Regions from separate parts of the Paenibacillus sp. JJ1722 genome, predicted to be linked through region 1. Evidence: riboswitches for the same ligand, from Rfam matches in the RefSeq annotation. Region 1 holds a riboswitch; each other region holds the start of a gene.
What was found. Region 1 has a riboswitch for cyclic di-AMP ahead of ACM1ND_RS14355 (3D domain-containing protein). Riboswitches for the same ligand answer to the same signal wherever they lie in the genome.

Region 1 (3,296 bases):
AAGGCCACACCAGAACGCTTTCGCAACCAGATTACAAAAACAGAACGTATTTTACAAGCCAGCGCAGGTTTTCGCCCCAAGTTGATTCGTCCACCCTACGGTGAAATCACGGAGCCTCAAATCCAGTGGGCACGTCGTCATGGCTACATGATTGTCAATTGGAATGTAGACTCTCTCGACTGGAAGGGACTAAGTAAAACACAAATTCAGCGCAATGTGATCCCAGCTACTGGGCCTGGCTCTATTATTTTAATGCACGCAGGTGGAGGTCAAAGTTCCAACTTGCAAGGCACTGTCCAAGCTCTGCCGGGTCTAATTCACTCTCTAAAAGCTAAGGGCTACAAATTTGTGACAGTCCCCCGGCTACTCCACACATCGGAACAGAAATAACCATATGTTTAGGATTGAGCTACAAGCTAAAGCAACGTAAAAAGGCTGTCTTACCAGCAGAAGTTTTCTGCTCGTCAAGACAGCCTTTTTTATGGATAGGACCTGATAAGAGTCTGACCCAGTTATATGCGGTAGGATACAGGCATTAAGTTTACATAATATATATTATGTTTAATTAAACCGTATATACGTATAATGCTATTTATCAATAACGTACAGCTTCACATTTTGAAATCCAAAGTCGTTCACAAATGATTTGTTGCCAGGAATAAAGATATCAATCCGTTTTCCTGTAATGGCGCTGCCCTGATCGCGAGCGACAGCTACAAAAGAATGATCCGGCAAACCTGGGTGGGAATAGCCTGTAACCAGCACTTTCGTGCCCATCGGAATGACGTTCGGGTCTACCGCAATTGTACCTAGTTTAAGCGGATTGCCGTAGTAGTCCACTGCTCCCCATTTACCATTCTCATCGGCTGCGGCAGAATACGCAGTAGCCTTAACGTCAACTATTTTGCTATAGTTAAATGTTTTGCCCCACGCTTCAATCGTTGGCCCCTCATTCGCTGGTGCTTTCTCCGTAAGAAGCTGCGGCTTCGAATCCGAAGCTACATTCACACTTTTTTCACCAGGTACCTTAATTTGCAGACCTGCATATATATTGTTAGAGGCAATGTTTGGGTTCGCCTTCGTCAGCTCGTCCACTGATACTCCATAACGTTGAGCAAGCAAAAAGAAGGTATCGCCATCTTTGGCAGTATGAAGCGAAGCAGCATCCGCTACTCCAGCTGTCTGTGCCAGCCCTGCAATGGCTGCGGCAAGCACCGCAAATTTCATGGTTTTTCCAATATGTTTTAGATGTTTCAAAGATATGTACCTCCTCTGTTATGCCTGCGAAGTTAGCTGTCGGATTCGGACTCAGGAGAAGCCCTATGCTTGTGCAATTCACCCCTAGGCATATTCCATATCGTCTTATGACGTTTCGGAAAGACTGCCGTTGTTACGTCCCCCGCACTTCCCATAGTTTGGGCCCAGCATTCAGCGTTTGTCATAACCGCATGCTGTCCCGGTAAGTTTTGGCTTACTGCATAATATCACAATTTTGTAACCTTATCCGCATGAAAATGTTGGGAACCTTGAACATCATACTATAATCGTTACAATTTTGCCACCAAGAAATCGATATTTGTTACGAAAATATGGTGAAATGGTGACAAAAAAAGAAAAAGCCCTCCGTCAAACGGAGGGCTTTTTTATAGCTCATATCAGCACTTTCTTACAATACTTTGGCAAGAAAATCACGGGTGCGATCATGGCTTGGAGTACCAAATACCTGCTCTGGTGTACCTTGTTCCACAATTTGACCGTTATCCATAAAGATGATTCGATCGCCTACCTCGCGGGCAAAGCCCATTTCATGCGTCACGATTACCATGGTCATGCCGCCTTCGGCGAGCTTCTTCATTACATCCAGAACCTCTCCAACCATTTCAGGGTCCAATGCAGAAGTCGGCTCATCGAACAGCATTACGTGCGGCTGCATGGCCAAAGCACGCGCAATCGCAATACGTTGCTTCTGACCACCGGATAGCTGGTTCGGATAGGTATTCTTCTTATCCTCAAGCCCTACGGTACGCAGGAGTTCTAGCGCAATTTTTTCCGCTTCCTTCCCTGACTGTCTTCTAACCTGCGTTGGTGCAAGCGTCAGGTTCTGCAACACTGTTTTATGCGGGAACAGATTAAAATGCTGGAACACCATCCCCATCTTCTCCCGGGTTACATTAATATTATGACCACGAGCTGTAATCGGCTCGCCCTCAAACAAAATCTCCCCGTCCGTAGGCTGTTCTAGCAGATTCATGCAACGTAAAAACGTACTCTTCCCCGAACCGCTGGGACCGATGATGACGACGACTTCACCTTTGGCGATATCTATATCAATGCCTTTTAAAATCTCATTCTTGCCGAACGATTTACGCAGTTGTTTAACGGTGATCACTGGCTCTCAACTTCCTTTCCCATAAACCCAGCAGCTTAGACAAGCTGAATGTCATTACAAAATAAATAGCGGCTGCGATTACGAACGGACTTAATCCTTCGTAGGTAATGTTCTTAATGACCTGGGCCTGATACATAATATCCACCATCCCAATGGTCGAAATAATGGATGATTCTTTAATGATCGTAATAAACTCATTACCGATAGCAGGCAAAATAGATTTAAACGCTTGCGGCAAAATGACATGACGCATAGCTTTGCCTCGTCCCATACCCAATGAACGGGCAGCCTCCATCTGTCCACGGTCTACTGCCTGGATACCTGCACGGAAAATTTCAGCCAGATATGCCGAGCTATTCAGAGACAATGTGATTATACCAGACTGGAGTGGAGTAAAATTGACACCCAGCGTCAAAGCAACCCCGTAGTGAATAATCATGAGTTGCACCAGCATAGGTGTGCCACGCAGTATCTCTACATAAGTGGTACCTAACCACTCAATGATGCGTACTCCACTCATACGTAGCAAGGATATGATCAGACCAATGATGAATCCGAACAGTACTCCGAGCGCAGACAGCAACAAGGTGTAGCCGATACCCGTAGCGTATAAACTGCGGTATTTCCAAAAAATATCTACAATGTTATTAGAAGAAACCTGACGATCCGCAGAAAGTGCACTCGCTTCCGTGGAAAACTTCTCAATCGACCCGTCTGCTTTCAGGCGAGCCAACGTTTTATTTACAGAAGCAAGCAATTCTGCATTCCCTTTACGGATACCCACAGCTGTTTCTGCTCCCGCATCCTCAGGCACAGCCTTGGCAAGGGTTACGGTACCGTCTAACGTGTATCCTTTAGCAACCGTATCTTCGATCACGACAGCGTTCACACGCTGGGTCCGCAGCTG
Region 2 (3,296 bases), 1.7 Mb from region 1:
CATCAGCCCGACACCCTTGCCGCCAAAAATGACGTTTAGCATCATTTCTCCCAAAGCAGCCATGCCACCCAGTGGGGTTAGTGTATCATGCATATTATTGACCGAACCTGTCGTTGCCGCTGTTGTGACCGCAGTGAATAAAGCCGATTGTCCAATGCCGAAACGAACCTCTTTCCCTTCCATGCTTCCTTGAGAAGCATCCACACCCAGTGTCTGGATTAACGGGTTACCTGTCTTTTCAGACACGTACGTAATAGATAGAAAAATAAGAAACAATACCATCATGGAGCTAAAAATAATCCAGCCCTGCTTACGATTACGGGCAAACAGTCCAAAGGTATACGGCAACGAAGCCGGCATTACCCACATTGCCAAAATTTCCAGCACGTTCGTCCAAGGACTTGGATTTTCAAAAGGATGCGCAGAGTTAGCTCCCGCATAACCGCCTCCATTCGTCCCCAAATGCTTGATGGACTCCAGAGAAGCAATGGGCCCCATAGAAATCTGCTGCTGTGTTCCGCTCAGCGTCGTAAGATCCGCCGTAGGCTGTAGCGTCTGTGGTACCTTCAATCCAACCAGCACCAGCGTAAGCACAAAGGCCAGCGGCAGGAAAATCCTTATAATGGCTTTAATAAAATCTTGAAAGAAATTGCCCATCCCTTCACCGCGCCGCGTCAATCCTCTCATAAAAGCCGCAGCAACCGCAAAACCGGAAGCAGCCGAAGTGAACATCATCATCGTGACGAACGCCATCTGTGTCAGATACGTAAGCCCGCTTTCTCCGCTATAATGTTGGAGATTCGTATTCGTCATAAAGCTGATTACCGTATTAAAAGCTAGTGATGCTTCCATATTACTGTTTCCAGCCGGATTACCGGGAAGCATTCCCTGTAAACGCAACAGCAAGTAGCTGATCGCCACAAGCACGACATTCGTTGCAATGAAACTCATAACATACGTAGTCCAACGCATGCTCTCCAGCTTCTTCAATCCTACTATCTTATAAATCAGCTTTTCTGTTCCGCCAAAAATCCGATCCGTCCGATTGGGTTCATTCGAGAATACATGATACATATAGGTGCCCACTGGCTTTACCAAGAGCAGCAATATGACGATCACAATTCCAATTTGAAGCAGCTCCATCCTTTATTCCTCCTTCAAAATGCTCCTGCGTTTGGAACAACAGACCTGCTTCCAGAGCACCAAACGTGTGCACACGTTTGCGAAAACCTGCTACCTATGATGCTTAATATTCAGATCTGTTGTTCCCGCCCGCTCTATCCCCTATAGCTGATTAGAACTTTTCAGGGTTCAGGAGTGCGTAGATTAAATACATAAACACAATAGCCGTAAGTCCAAGTATAACGATCATCCTCTTCGTCCTCCTTTAGAGGTCTGCGCATCACACCAGCGTACAAACAGCAGTATCACTCCATAACTCACAGCCATGACGAGCAGCATGTATATATCCATCATGTTTATACCCTCCGTATCGGTCCTCAGATCGCCATTCTTATTTGATCATAAAATCATAAAACAACTATGTTATAAGTGCTTATCCGTTCAGCAGAAAACCCACCTCTCCGTTCAATGTGTAGATCACATGATCCGCTCCCAATCCCCGATAAATTCCTTGTGGATTACAGCCGTGCGTAATAACATAGATCGATTCCGATGTTAGCGGCCGACATATTTGCAGGAAACGGCACGTCAGATTCAAGCTGTTCTCGAACAAATACACACTACCAATTTCTTTTTTTGGAAAATTCCATTTTCCTGCTTGCATGGTATTGATGCGGACAATGTGCTCCACACCCATTTTTTTGAGCTGTCGTTCCTCCTGGGCGCTATTCGTGAGAACTGCAAACGCCAATTTTTTGAAAATAAGCAATTTCACAAAACTTCTGCCCGCTTCATTCGGTGCAGTGACAATAATTAACCGACCTTCCATCAGTAGCTCCTCTCCCGGTATAAAAAGACAACAAAAAGAAGCCGAAGGAAAAAGGCTTTCCTCCGGCTTCTTACATATCCATGATAAAATAAACCATGGCTGCACACGGCGGTTTGTTGCCTCTCCCTGTACGCTTACGAGGTTAGCTGTCGGATTCGGACGTGAGAGTCGCCCTATTTCTGGCACTTGACCTGAAAATTCACCCCATGAGACACACGGCTTCCGAAGCCGTACAATCTCGATTGGTTCCCCCGCTTTTGCAACTGCAAAATTCAGCGCTATAGACATTTCGTTGTTGCTTCATTCAAGTTAATTTGAAATTACGTCTTGAATCATACACCCGCGCATGGAAGACTGTAAAGCTCAACTGCGGGGTTATAAATCGGCCTTTAGAGCCTAGGATATTAATAATAGCGCTTACAATGCAACTATGCTTCTCACAGCTCCTTCAATCTCTGTTTTTCATCCCTTTTCGAAAATGACAAGCATGTCAATATTGGCGTAGGGTAGGGCGTTTTTGGCCTTTTTTTGTAAAAAGAGAAGAAAATACGCTATATGTACCAGCTAAACACCGATTGAACCCGCTTTTATAAGAAGAAACACCTTAATTCGCTCCATTTGCGGTGCGATTTACTGTTTTGAACAAAATACGATTTTACAGCGGCTAAAGGCTTGATACAGCTTTTCAAAACTTGCAACCTCGATTTTAATTGCTTACAATTTAATTGCTGAATATTGAATAAGGAGAGATACTATGACCGTTTATGAATATGATGCGCACACCCTGCAAGGGAAACAAATTCCGTTATCCACATATGAAGGGAACGTTCTGCTTATCGTGAACACTGCCAGCAAATGTGGGTTAACCCCCCAATACAAAGCGCTACAAGAGCTATATGACCAGTACCATGAACAGGGGCTCGAAATTTTGGGATTTCCCAGCAACCAATTTGCCAAACAAGAGCCAGGTTCCAGCGAGGAGATTTCCGAGTTTTGCCAGATCAATTATGGTGTTACCTTTCCGATGTTCGCCAAGACAGATGTCAATGGCGATCAAGCGCACCCCTTATTTCGTTACCTGACCCAAACTGCTCCGGGGGTATTAGGGTCCAAAGCGATCAAATGGAATTTTACTAAATTCTTAATTACACGAGAAGGTAACGTATTTAAGCGCTATGCACCGCAAACCACTCCAGATAAGCTGGCGGGAGATATAGAGAAGCTTTTGCAGCAAAACTGACATCCTTCTTTATCACAGTTAATAAATGACCTATTGTCTACCGTTGCTTCTGTGGCTAAAGGATATAACGAAAAATGCTTAACAAAAAAAGCATCCCTTCACGTA
Region 3 (3,296 bases), 1.6 Mb from region 1:
ATACTTTAATCCACCTTCTTTTTCAGTGGTGGCGAGCTTCAAGTCCGACGGCTTAAAGCCAAAGCGCTTGACCCATACTGCGGCCGCCTGCTCCTTGGCTTCAAGCGTCATGCCGTCCTCAGCTACACGTATAAGCCTGTTACGTGCTTCTTCATCCGTAGAAATATCAGCCTGTGTGTAATTGGTACTGGAGGTGATCCGTTTAAAGCTAACGACCTTCCCAGTGGATAAATCCACATGAATTTGCAGTTTGCTTTTCGCTGAGGATTCAGGCAGATCAACCCGAAAGGTTTCGTAAGGGTAATTTTTCTTCCATGTACGGTCGTACTGTTGAAGCAGTTTTTCTCTAGATAAATAACCGTACAAATCTGTTTCGGCCTGATAGGTCACGACAGGCTCCTCTGGCTGTGATTCAGTATAGCCCAACTCGGAGCGGGCAAAGTCCAATGCGTGTATGACCGCTTCTTGTTTGCTGATGACCTTTGCGTTCATTACTGATTCTGGACTCGGATTGCTAAGCGAGGGAATAAGCAATTGAAAGATAAAAAAGCAAATCAGGCCAATCCCGCCCAGCAAGCCTAATTTTTTGAAGTTGGCCGTGAGCACGACCGGTTTCCCGATAGGATTCATGAGTTTCCTCCTTAATCTGTAAATAAGAACATCCATTAAAGATATCATACTGCACAGGTTCCCGCCAACAGACCAGCGATATTCATGAAAATAGAGTGAAAGCACTTTAAAGTTCTAATAAAATAAGATAAGCTGCGATTAAACGATGCCCATTCGCAAAATAAAGCCAATTTCACGTTTTTTCGGCGAAATCGATTTTGTGATCTGGATATAGAAGGATTATAATCTTGAGGCAATGCCTATGAAATACATAGGTAATGATATACAGTTGAGCCGAATTTCTATGGGAAAACGGGGGAACCATGTTACTGGGGTGAATTTTACAGCCGATCCTGCTGGATTGGATGTGTAAATAGGGCATACTGTGCTGCCCGAATCCGTCAGCTAACCTCGTAGGCTATGAGCAGGAACCAAGTCAGGCACTCGGTTTTCCGGTGTCTATTTTTGTGTGTATAAAAGTGTTTGGATTGGTTAGACCGCTGCGGGTGCAGATTATTCTTCCGATTGCTGTTATCCCCGGATTTTTTGATTGTATAACCCCTTTAATGGTTAAAATCCGGAGATAAAGGCAAACGCTTCGCTTCTTCAGAACAATTCTGCTCCCTTCGCTGCTGCCCGCCAATAGCACAGGGGGCAGAGTAGTGCTTGACATGCATTCTTCCTGTATTCAGGGAATGCTAATTATAGTTACTAAAGGTTTGGAAAAATCAAAAAAATTAGGGGCAACGACGATCGGAAGATCAAATGGAACGCGTAGCGGGCTTACACCGTATTAAATCACTGTTTTTATAGTTTTAAGGATTAGGAGAGAAGTGATGAATAGATGAATCCCAATGCAAGCTGGCTCCGGCTTTCTCCACCGCAGATATTCGTTGCGGGCTTTGCCATTATCATTCTAATAGGTAGTTTATTGTTAATGCTGCCGATCTCCAATACAACAGGAAAGCCACTTGCGTTTATAGACGCTTTGTTTACTGCCGCTTCCGCGACCTGTGTTACAGGGCTTGTCGTAAAGGATACGGGGACCTTTTTTACAACCTTTGGTCAAGTTGTTATCGTTGCGCTCATTCAGATCGGCGGCCTGGGCTTTATGACTATGGCTACCTTGATCGCGCTGGTGTTCAAACGTCGGATTTCCTTACGGGAGCGCCTCATTTTACAGGAAGCGATGAATCAGACCTCTGTCGAAGGAATTGTCGGATTGATTCGTAAGGTGCTGCTGTACTCGCTGGTCATTGAGGGCGTATGTGCTGCAATATTTGCGATTCGCTGGGCGTTTGATATGCCTGTAGGCAGGGCGATTTATTTTGGGATTTGGCATGCCATCTCCATGTTTAACAATGCTGGTTTTGACTTATTCGGGCACTTTCGCAGCCTGACAGGTTATGTATATGATCCGATTGTTAATTTTACAGCTATGTTCCTGATTATTTCAGGCGGCATTGGTTTTGTAGTGATGTCGGATCTGGCAGAATATCGCAAGCGCAAGAGACTGTCCTTGCATACTAAGGTGGTACTCAGCATGACGGGCGCTATGATTGTAGTCGGCACGCTCGTGATTTTTGTATTTGAGTTTACGAATCCAAAGACTCTTGGCTCGCTTGATTGGGGGGGGAAACTGCTGGGATCTTTATTCCAGTCCGTAACCCCTCGTACCGCAGGTGCCAATACACTGGACATTGCAGGCTTGCGGCAGGCTACGCAGTTTTTTATCATCATACTCATGTTTATCGGGGCTTCTCCTGGCTCTACTGGAGGCGGGATTAAGACCACAACATTCGCGCTGCTCATTGGAGCCGTGATTTCGATGCTACGGGGGCGTGAAGATATTGTGCTGTTCAGGTACCGACTTGCGCAGGGACGAATTTACAAGGCTTTGACCATTACACTGCTGGGGCTGCTGTTCGTGATCGGGGTGACCATGATTTTGTCGGCAACCGAAGATCATCATTTTTTGATGATCTTGTTCGAGACGGTGTCTGCGTTTGGTACGGTGGGGCTGTCGATAGGGCTTACACCTGATTTGACAGTCATAGGCAAGCTGGTGATTACCCTGACGATGTTTGCAGGTAGACTGGGGCCACTCACGCTAGCTTATGCACTGGGGCCGAAAAAGGGTAAAGAATTATATCGTCATCCGGAAGGCAAAATGATTATAGGATGAATCATTTCATATTCATTTCGTTGGTTTAATTATTTCAGGATTTTTGTAAAATCCTCATTTATGAAATTGATTCAGATAAGGGAGTTTTCGAGTAGATATGAAAACGCAGCAGTTTGTAGTTATTGGCTTGGGGCGGTTTGGCTCAAGCCTGGCTTTGCAATTGGTGGATATGGGGTGCGAGGTGCTAGGCATTGACCGGAATGAGGATGTGGTGGACAGTATGAGTGAGATGTTGACACATACTGTCGTGGCGGACGCTACCGATGAAGACTCATTGCGATCACTGGGCATCCGTAATTTCGATTGCGGCATTGTTGCTATTGGTGATGACATTCAGGTAAGCATCCTGACCGCCATTTTGCTGAAGGAGCTGGGTGTGAAAAAAGTCGTAGCCAAAGCCATATCTGTGCTGCACGGGCGTGCGTTAGAGAAGCTCGGTGTGGACCGGATCATTTATCCAGAACGGGATATGGGTATCCGGGTGGCTCATCAGCTAGTCACG
Region 4 (3,296 bases), 2.9 Mb from region 1:
CTTCACTTTCAATTTGTGCCAGCGCCCCGGCAAATTCCTCGCGGCTGATCTGAAATACAGAGAGCCGTTTATGTAGCTGCTTTCCGTTACAATAACCAATACCCAGCACATTCCCTAAGGCCATACGGCGTGCAGCAGCATTGGGGTGGGTGATGAGTCCAGCATCAATCAGGTCCGCCCACTCAATCAGCGGGTCGGCGCCTTCCACTGTCGTATGGACCCGTGCAAGAGCGTGTCTGATCGCTTCCGGTGAGGCATTCTCCACGCCAATATCTCCTTTGCGCGTCGCTTCTGCCTCGGGTATAAAGGCCTGCTTGCAGCCGGGTACCTTGGAAGCGATAATCTTACGGATGCGCTCCCCTGCATGATCGGGATCGGTTAAAATGATGACCCCCCGCCGCTCCTGCGCCAATGCAATTTTACGCAGCGTCATTTTATTAATGGCGGAGCCGCCAGTTTCTATCGTATCCGCTTCAACAGCGCGGCGAATGGCCACCGTATCATCCCGGCCCTCTACCACGATCACTTCCTTGATCATTTGCGTTTCCCTCCACTGCTACACAGCAAGCTATATTTATCTTTCCCTGCTTTTGAAAACAAAATAAGAAGAGGATATCCTCTTCTTAGCATGGCATAACTATGTTGTTAATACTATCGCATTGCCCTCAACATACACAACCTGTTTTAGTTGATTTCAGGCTTTACCGGTCCGATAACATAAACGGTTTTACCGTGCTTACGACCAAATTGGTTGGCTCGGCTCAAACTCTCATAATACACATCGATTTTGTGGCCTTTAATCGCGCCACCGGTATCCTCCGCACGGCGGAAGCCCACCCCTTCGATATACACCCACCAGCCGATTGGAATTACACTCGGATCGACCGCGATGGTGCGTCCTTCCGTGACACGTGCGCCGGATGCAGTACGTGTACCGATACCTGGCTCCTGTGAGGAATACGCCGTCATGGAGACATTTTGTAAAACTTTGCTATATTTAAAATTGACGCCTGCTTTACGGACAGCACTGCCCGAACTAACCGTTGTTGCCTTAACCGCATCATTGGGACCGACGGAAGCAGCCAGAACGACCGGTTTTTTCTTCGTTCCTACTGCAATGACTTTATCCACACGGTTCTGTGCAACTTCCTTGTTAACCAGCTGTTTGGATACCAACTTTCCATCATGATATACCTTTTGAACGTGCTGGACGACCACACCCGATTTGCCGCTTTGAATGACCCGATTATCGCCTTTATAAAGACTCGGATCGGCCGTTTTGATGACCTGATAAGGCACCTGTTTTTTCTGTTCGACCTGCTGTTTCTTCACACGGACGATTTTTATGTCCATGTTAGACGAAACAGAGGCATCCAACGCAGGATAAACTTTATCCGTTGATGATAATTTATAGCCCGAGGTACGAATGGCACCTTCTACTGTATTTTCTGTTGTGTACAGCTTTTTCGTCTCATTGCCTGAAGATACTTTGACTTGATTGGCACGTTTAATGACTACGCGATCGCCATCCTGTATTGCTCCATTTAGCGGCATGGAAACTGTATCATGCGGCTGAAGTGAAATGGAATGCTCGCTCAGCAAATCTTGAAGCTTGGATTCCCGGGTTTCTACCGCAGACGCCTTGCCATCGATGACAAAAAAGACTTGTTTTTTAGATTGCGTGTACATCAGAATTGAAATCATAATCGTTAGCGCGATTAGAAAAATAGCAACCAAAGCAGCCTGGCGCACATTCTCTTGCTTCCAACGCAATACGTAAGACATGCTGGATGAGCGTGACTCATGGGTATCCTTTTTTTGGAAAATGCCCATTTCCTCCGTCCTCCTTACATAGCCCGCCGTCTGGAGTAAGACATAGTTGAGATTTGACGTGACTATAACAGATTTTCTACAAGACAAGCCCAAACTGCGACTGTCCTGCACCATGTACCCGTCTTCGCGGCATGCTGTCCTCCCCTGTTTAACCACAGTATGATGACAGATTTTCTTTTATTCACAACAAAAAAAGCCAGAGAAAGAGACTAGAGAGCTCTTTCGTGGCTTCCGGCATGTGTGAATATGCGGGAAAACTCATGCACGAGATGGCTTCTCTCTTGTTACGCTTACGGGGTTAGCTGTCGGGTTCGGACGTAGAGAGTCGCCCTAGCTTGGGTCAACCGCTCATGGCGGTCGCCTTCACATTCACCCCGAAGACCCAGAAAGAAATCGAAATACGGCTCCTCCACCTATTCAATCCCATCCGGGGAAAGAATTTCGGTCGAGCCGGCTGGCGGAAGAGACGTTCCCTTCTTGCACATATGCCGGACGTACTGTAAGCCATATCGGTTCCCCCGTTCCCTGTAAAAGGGACTCAGCGAGACTGGTTCATGAAATGACTTGTTGATGTTTACATTCAAACAACAATTCACTGAAAAGATGATATCCTGTTTCTATGCATGTTGTAAAGCAGGTTTCAAGTACATTTTTTAAAATATTCGGTTAAAATATTGTAATATTCTCGAGTTTCCTGCAACAAATTCATGATTAGCTTCGTCTATCTCTTTATTTTGATCGATTTCTTCACTTTTTCATTGAATGTCAAATCGTTCCAGGGCATTTTGGGTCGTTATTGACACTAATTCCTCCACTGTAATCCCTTTGATTTGGGCTGCAGCCTCTGCTACCAGTCTCACATGTGCAGACTCATTTCGCTTCCCACGAAACGGATGAGGCGTCAGATAGGGAGCATCAGTTTCAATGAGCAGACGGTCCAGCGGCACCTGTGCGAGCACCTCTTTTGGCTGCTTGGCATTTTTGAACGTTATTGGACCACCGAAGGAAAGGTGAAATCCCATATCCAGCACCATTTTGGCTGTCTCCCAGCTACCCGAAAAGGAGTGCATGACTCCTCCAATCTCACTCGCTTTTTCCTCGCGCAATATCCTAACAATATCTTCATGTGCATCCCGGTTATGAATAACAATGGGCATTTTGAGCTCACGAGCCAGACCAATTTGATTTCGAAACACCCGATGCTGCACATCCTTCGGTGATGTATCCCAATAATAATCCAGACCGATCTCTCCGATGGCTACAACCTTTTTATGACTGCATAACGATGCAATCCATTCTAGATCGCCCTCCTGCATTGTAATAGCATCCTGCGGATGCCATCCAACTGCCGCATAAATAAAATCATACGTCTCGGCCAATTTCATAGTGGATGGAATGGTCTCACGATTAAATCCGATATTGATCATCCGTGTTACTCCTGATTCGACAGCACGTGATATAAC

Region 2: linked by a shared signal. The riboswitch ahead of ACM1ND_RS06865 (hypothetical protein) and the one ahead of ACM1ND_RS14355 (3D domain-containing protein) in region 1 are both predicted to bind cyclic di-AMP.
Region 3: linked by a shared signal. The riboswitch ahead of ACM1ND_RS21620 (TrkH family potassium uptake protein) and the one ahead of ACM1ND_RS14355 (3D domain-containing protein) in region 1 are both predicted to bind cyclic di-AMP.
Region 4: linked by a shared signal. The riboswitch ahead of ACM1ND_RS00140 (3D domain-containing protein) and the one ahead of ACM1ND_RS14355 (3D domain-containing protein) in region 1 are both predicted to bind cyclic di-AMP.

The regions. Positions count from the first base shown of each region.
Region 1 is NZ_CP182500.1:3,273,852-3,277,147, forward strand. It holds gene ACM1ND_RS14350 (polysaccharide deacetylase family protein) at 1-390, shown strand, start outside; gene ACM1ND_RS14355 (3D domain-containing protein) at 589-1,257, opposite strand; cyclic di-AMP (ydaO/yuaA leader) riboswitch at 1,264-1,432, opposite strand; gene ACM1ND_RS14360 (amino acid ABC transporter ATP-binding protein) at 1,667-2,389, opposite strand; gene ACM1ND_RS14365 (ABC transporter substrate-binding protein/permease) at 2,376-3,296, opposite strand, start outside.
Region 2 is NZ_CP182500.1:1,545,031-1,548,326, reverse strand. It holds gene kdpA (potassium-transporting ATPase subunit KdpA) at 1-1,143, opposite strand, end outside; gene ACM1ND_RS06870 (potassium-transporting ATPase subunit F) at 1,295-1,372, opposite strand; gene ACM1ND_RS06865 (hypothetical protein) at 1,556-1,951, opposite strand; cyclic di-AMP (ydaO/yuaA leader) riboswitch at 2,067-2,239, opposite strand; gene ACM1ND_RS06860 (glutathione peroxidase) at 2,706-3,191, shown strand.
Region 3 is NZ_CP182500.1:4,862,062-4,865,357, reverse strand. It holds gene ACM1ND_RS21625 (CPBP family intramembrane glutamic endopeptidase) at 1-630, opposite strand, end outside; cyclic di-AMP (ydaO/yuaA leader) riboswitch at 892-1,044, shown strand; gene ACM1ND_RS21620 (TrkH family potassium uptake protein) at 1,454-2,794, shown strand; gene ACM1ND_RS21615 (potassium channel family protein) at 2,892-3,296, shown strand, end outside.
Region 4 is NZ_CP182500.1:29,068-32,363, reverse strand. It holds gene rnmV (ribonuclease M5) at 1-538, opposite strand, end outside; gene ACM1ND_RS00140 (3D domain-containing protein) at 685-1,833, opposite strand; cyclic di-AMP (ydaO/yuaA leader) riboswitch at 2,105-2,387, opposite strand; gene ACM1ND_RS00135 (TatD family hydrolase) at 2,589-3,296, opposite strand, start outside.